Paraneptunicella aestuarii: one gene and its partner. The protein of the gene in region 2 binds, or shares a complex with, the protein of the main gene of each other region. Links are inferred from orthologs where the notes say so. Each region holds a gene or a part of one and is shown on either strand. Other genes may lie near its edges.

Region 1 (3,295 bases), 220 kb from region 2 along the record:
AATATTCACCAGATTAAGCCCTGATAATTCCGACAAACGCAATCCGCAACCATATGCCAATTCCATAATCGCTTTATCACGAACAGCCAGTACAGAGTCATCATTAATATTGAGTAATTGCGTCATTTCATCAACGCTAAGCTGCTTCGGTAATGGTCGTCCCTGCTTCGGCGCACTAATGCTTTGAGCGGGATTATTCTGCAACACCCCCTGACTAACCAAAAAGCGGCAAAAAGTGCGTAAGGCAGATAGACGAAGTGCAATACTGCGAGGACTTAAATTATTTCGGCGAGCTTGAGCAAGAACCGATTTAACATGCTGGCTGGTTAACTGAGACCAATCTTTGACAGGGATTTGTGAAGCGATCACCAGCAATTGTCGCTGATAATTATCTAGAGTTTTGCCCGACAGATTCCTCTCATATTTCAAAAATCCAACAAAATCGTCGATGTTGTTAATCAAGGCTTGAGGGATCTGTTCATCGCTCATAGGCAAAACTCTTTATATTTCCTTGCAATATTCTCCAATTATCCCAGCACTTTGCAGACCAATAAGGTCAGAAGTTGTTGCAGTTGGGCAATTAGCAAGGTATCCATTTCTGGAGAAAAGTGATCCGGCTCTTTACTGGCAATGGCAAGAATACCAAGTTCACCGTCGTCCCCCAGTAACATCAAGGCAACCGATTCCACTTCTTGCTCACCAAATAAAATGGCATTCTCTTGTTGTGTCATACGACCGAAGAAAAAGCCTTTCTGCTTGAATCGTTTGTTCTTCAATAAATCACGATCTGCTTGAGAGAGCGCATTGTCTGCATTAAATATGCTTAACGCCACAGCGGCTAATGCAAATTCTTTTTCGATGCTGTCATTTAGTGTCGTGCGCATTTCGTCAATGCTATTACACTGAAACAGCCGCAAATTCAGCTCAGCATACAGGCGATAAATCTTTTCATTGTGTTTGGCAACGGTCATTAGTTGACTGATTTGCACCTGTAATTCATGCACCTTATCTCTTAGCTGTTCTGATTGCAGCTCAACCAAAGACACCGCGCCTTTCTTTTGATGGGGGATCTTTAATTCTTCTGCCAGTAGAGGATACTGATTAAAAAAATCAGGATTTGCCAATAGGTAATTCTTAACCTGCAGGGCATCCAGCTCAATCGCATCATCCTGATTTTTCGTTATTTTTATTGTATTACCTGATTCACTCATATATTGATGCTTCCATCAAAAACATGCTCGGCCGGGCCGGTCATTTTTACTACACTATCATTACCGTTATACCGAATTCTAAGGGAACCACCAGGTAAGTCCACCCTCACATCATTTCCCAACTTATTCTGAAGCTGCCCAACTACGGCTGCAGCACAGGCTCCGCTTCCACATGCCAAGGTTTCACCCACGCCTCGTTCAAACACACGTAACTTAATGTGCTCCGGAGATAATATTTGCATAAAACCAACGTTCACACCTTCGGGGAATCGCTCATGCTTTTCCAGAGCAGGCCCCAGCGTTTCTACCGGTGCGGTGTCGACATCATCGACTTCCAATACACAATGAGGGTTGCCCATAGAAACAGCGCCATAAAACACGGTGGTATCTTCTACACGAATAACGTAAGTGCTTTCCTGTTTGTTCGCTTTCATCGGAATTTCGGCTGGCAATAACAGGGGTTTCCCCATGTTGACCGTTACCTGGCCATCATTTTCCAGATACAACACCATGCGCCCAGCTTTGGTGCTAACAATAATCTTATTGCGATTGGTTAGCCCCTTCATTTTAACGAAGCGACCAAAGCAACGAGCGCCGTTGCCGCACTGCGACACCTCGGAACCATCCGCATTGAAGATTCGATAATGGAAATCCTGATCAGGATCGTAAGGCGGTTCAACCAATAACATTTGGTCGAAGCCGACACCAAAATTGCGATCCGCTAATTGACGGATCTTTTCTTTCGAGAAATACACGTTTTGAGTCAAATTATCGATAACAACAAAGTCATTACCCAACCCGTGCATTTTAGAAAAATTAATCAGCATGGAGACAACCGTAACACATTAATCGAACTAGTTTATGGGAGTTTGCACTCACCTTTCCAGAGATCTTGCAATTTTTCGCGCTCTCTTACTAAATAAACCTGGTCGCCGTCCACCATAACTTCGGCAGGTCTAACGCGAGTATTGTAATTAGACGACATCACAAATCCATATGCACCGCAGCTTCGCACGGCAATCAAGTCTCCTTCCTGTATCGCTAATTCACGATCTTTACCCAGAAAGTCTCCAGTTTCACAAACTGGCCCCACGACATCATATATGGCCTTGTGCGTTGATTCGCAACGATTAACCTCAATAATATTTTGCCAGGCGGAATAGAGTGAAGGACGAATCAAATCATTCATTGCCGCATCAATAATAGCGAAGTTTTTCTCTGCATTTTTCTTCAGGAATTCAACCTTTGTGACAAGAATGCCAGCATTTGCAGCTATCGCTCTTCCCGGCTCAAAAATCAAGGTGAGTTCTGGACGATCTTTCAGCCTCTCAGCCAAGGCTTTAGCGTATTCATCAGGATGCGGAGGCGTTTCTTTGTTGTAAGTGACACCTAATCCACCACCCACATCCAGGTGTGAAATATGAATTCCTTTTGCGGCCAGTTCATCCACCAGCACTAATAGTCTATCCAAAGCATCAACGAAAGGTTTAATGTCCGTTAATTGAGAACCGATATGGCAATCCATTCCCACAACCTTGATATGTTCCATTTGAGAAGCTTGCTCATAGATAGAAATAGCCACTTCTCGTTCAATACCAAATTTGTTGGCCTTTAAACCTGTTGAAATGTAAGGGTGAGTACCAGCATCGACATCCGGGTTAACACGCAAGGAGATCGGCGCGACTTGGTTCATTTCTCCTGCCACTTTATTAATACGCAATAATTCGGCTTGCGATTCCACGTTAAAACACATGATATGTTGTTCTAACGCATAGCGGATCTCGGATTCGGTCTTCGCTACACCAGAAAAGACAACTTTTTTAGGATCACCACCGGCTTCAATCACTCTCGCCAACTCACCACCAGAAACGATATCAAACCCTGAGCCCAGGCGAGCGAGCACGTTCAACACTCCTAAATTTGAGTTCGCTTTTACCGCATAACAAACCAGATGAGGTCTTGCACCTGCAGCTTTATCGAATGCATGCCAATGGCGCTCAATGGTAGCACGGGAATAGATATAGGTAGGTGTGCCATATTGTGCCGCGATATCTTCAACAGCGACATTTTCGGCAAACAAGCGT
Region 2 (3,098 bases):
AGTAAAGCAGAAAAGGCGATTATCAAATATAAGGCTTACCGAAAGAAAGGCTTACAGTTGCGACACATTACCGATGTTGCCAACATTGAACCTATTGAACTGGCAGTGGCATCCCGTTCTATTTTGAATCGCAATTTTAGAGCCTTTATTTATCACTATCGTTTGGAATACGCCAAGTTGTTGCTGACTCGTACTGATATTAAAGTCTCTACCGTTGCCAAACGGCTGGGTTTTGATTCAGAAAAGTATCTTAGCGATATCTTTGTTCAATATATTCGTAAGATGGGGCGTAGTGTAGACGCAGAAGTAGAGGATTAACGTTTTTCATCCTTGTGTTTTGCTATCTCTAATCTCCAAAATGCTGCGCTAGCAAGGTATTGGTAAAGCATTTCCTTAAGTAAAAACCCCTTGGGCGAGTTTTGATGGTTACACCGCCTTTACCAATGGCATCGGTAAGTGCATTACCATCGGCTGCTTTAGGGCGTAGCTGTAATACTTCGCCATGTCGGGCGGTAACGTTTTCAATTTCACCCAATGCGATCATATCCATTAACTCTTCCCAATCTTGTCTAAGCTGTTGAGTCTGGTACACATCGGGTTGCCATAAAAAGGCGCTACCTACCAATCGTTCTGCGGGCGCTAGCTCTCTTTGCCCTTGAATAGGTAGCCATAGCACTTGCGCCAGTTTGTTGCGTACATTGCTGGTTTCCCATTCGATGCCTGTCACATTCATCAATGGTGCATAGCAGACATAAGTGGTTTCTAACGCTTGCCCTTGATAATCAACAGGAATGGTTTTTAGTTCTATGCCTAATGCGGGAAAATCCTGTTCTGGTTTTGAGCCCGCTTCAGCACCAAGGAATAGCTCGATAAGTTGACCCGTCCAGCCTTTTTCACGACGAAAGTCGTTTGGTATACGAATATTAGCGAATTGGGCTAATTCTCCCAGACTATAACCAGCCAGTGACATGGCTCTTTCCATAAGTTCTGACTGGCTTTTAGGTGGGGTAGAGGGAACTGAAATACTCATTTGAAAGATCAACACACCTTGGTGATTTAACTAAAGCTTTGAAAGCGTATCAGTTTGTGGAAGAATGGAAAACATCTAATGGTTATGCGCCCGGAGTCTAGGTGATAGATACAGAAGGGTTCCGCGCGAATGTTGGCATTATTATTTGCAATCCTAGCGGTCAGGTTTTTTGGGCTCGACGCTTTGGTCAACATTCATGGCAGTTTCCGCAGGGCGGAATTGACGATGGGGAAACTGCCGAACAGGCGATGTATAGAGAGTTAAACGAAGAGGTCGGATTAAAGCCACATCAGGTTAAAATTCTTAAGATCACGAAAAATTGGGTACGCTATCGTTTACCCAAACGTTTAATTCGCCGGGATTCCAATCCGGTATGCATTGGTCAAAAGCAAAAATGGTTCTTGTTGCAGCTTACCTGTGATGAGAAAGATGTGAATCTGTTACATTCAGGACACCCTGAATTTGACGATTGGCGCTGGGTAAGTTATTGGTATCCGGTGCGTAATGTTGTGTCGTTTAAACGCGATGTGTACCGAAAGGTCATGAAAGAGTTTGTAACGACCGCAATGCCCATTCATTCTCTGACAAGTAAAATTAGTCCTGAGAAAAGAGTCAAACGAAGGCGTAGGAGATAACCGCACTATGCTCACAAAACTGAAGGAAATAGTGCAGGAAATCAGCCAGATCCCGGTTTTGGAAGAAGCATTGACATGTGTTGCTCAACGTTTGGTTGAGGTTATGCAAATCGACTGTTGCAGTGTGTATTTGGCTGACTATCAAGAACAACACTTTCGTTTGGTTGCCACAGAAGGTTTGTCTGCCGACGCCGTTGGGCGCGTGGCAATCGGGTTTTCGGAAGGGCTCATTGGCCTTATCGGGCAAAGAGAAGAGCCTATCAATGTCGCGGATGCTCAAGCGCATCCGCGTTTCAAACACTACCCTGAAGTTAAAGAAGAATCCTATCATGCCTTTTTAGGCACCCCCATTATTCATCAACGTCGAGTGCTTGGCGTTATTAGTGTTCAGCAAAAGCAGCGTCGAAAATTTAGTGAGCAAGATGAAGCCTTGCTAGTGACGTTGGCTGTTCAAATGGCGTTAGAGATTGCCAATGCTGAAGCCAGAGGCGCTTTGCAACTTAGCGAGTCTGGAGTTAAAACTCATAAGCAGCGCTCTATCTGGGGTATTCCTGGTTCTCCCGGCCTGGCAATTGGTGAAGGCGTGGTGCCTAGTGCCAGAGCCCATCTTCGAGATTATGTACTGCGTAAGAGTAAGAAAACCAAGCGGGAAGTTAAAGAATATCGAGCTGCGGTTGTGGCAACCAAGCAAGATATTGCCGAGCTGAATGAGCGTATTGAAGGTAGCGTTCCAGAAGATGTTGCCACTATCTTCCAAATGTATGATCTATTGCTTGATGCCAACAGTCTTGGGCATGAAGTGGAAGACAAGATTAAAGAAGGTTGGGATGCTGCATCGGCTTTGAAAATCGTGTCGGAAGATTATCAGCATCGCTTTTCCAGAATGTCTGACCCTTACATGCGAGAACGTGCCATCGATGTTGCTGATTTGAGTAACAGAGTGTTTTTGCATCTGGTCGCTGAGAAGACTGATTTCGAACAAGTTGCGGATGAAGTGATATTGGTCGCGGATGTAGTTTCTGCCGCCATGTTGGCTGAATATCCGGCGGGCAGTTTGAAAGGGATTGTGTCCTTGAAAGGCGCGACAAATTCTCATACTGCGATTTTAGCTCGAGCGATGGGGATCCCGGCGGTAATGGGGATCTCTGATGTGCCTTTGTCGTTGTTTGGTGGACGGCAATTGGTGCTGGATGGTTATGTTGGGGAGATCAAAGTCAACCCGGACGAAGGGACTCTAGAGCACTACAAACTGTTGGTCGAAGAAGAACAAGAGCTGGAACAGACGATTGCTGGATACGCTGATATCGAAGCCACAACACAAGATGGCTGCAGTATCGAATTGCTTATTAATGCCGGGTTGTCTGCGGAGTTGGATGCCAATTATCTGGCTTCTGGTGATGGTGTTGGTCTATATCGTACCGAAATTCCTTTCA

What was found.
Region 1: the proteins of rppH (region 2) and dapF are in contact, whole or in part, in a solved structure (PDB 5YGU), measured with the Escherichia coli proteins. The link is inferred for Paraneptunicella aestuarii from one-to-one orthologs.

The regions. Positions count from the first base shown.
Region 1 is NZ_CP074570.1:4,274,086-4,277,380, forward strand. What follows is about bases 124-3,091. They hold dapF (diaminopimelate epimerase), read right to left. Parts: upstream 2,039-3,091; coding sequence 1,208-2,038; downstream 124-1,207. Other genes in these bases: xerC (tyrosine recombinase XerC), read right to left, coding at 124-489; KIH87_RS16635 (DUF484 family protein), read right to left, coding at 528-1,211; lysA (diaminopimelate decarboxylase), read right to left, coding at 2,071-3,091. In the rest of the region: more of xerC, read right to left, coding at 1-123; more of lysA, read right to left, coding at 3,092-3,295. UniProt on the Escherichia coli protein: Involved in the succinylase branch of the L-lysine biosynthesis and in the biosynthesis of the pentapeptide incorporated in the peptidoglycan moiety. Catalyzes the stereoinversion of LL-2,6-diaminopimelate (L,L-DAP) to meso-diaminopimelate (meso-DAP).
Region 2 is NZ_CP074570.1:4,050,459-4,053,556, reverse strand. The notes cover bases 128-2,898. They hold rppH (RNA pyrophosphohydrolase), read left to right. Parts: upstream 128-1,131; coding sequence 1,132-1,665; downstream 1,666-2,898. Other genes in these bases: ptsP (phosphoenolpyruvate--protein phosphotransferase), read left to right, coding at 1,673-2,898; mutH (DNA mismatch repair endonuclease MutH), read right to left, coding at 347-1,030; KIH87_RS15620 (helix-turn-helix transcriptional regulator), read left to right, coding at 128-318. Also shown: more of KIH87_RS15620, read left to right, coding at 1-127; more of ptsP, read left to right, coding at 2,899-3,098. UniProt on the Escherichia coli protein: Master regulator of 5'-end-dependent mRNA decay.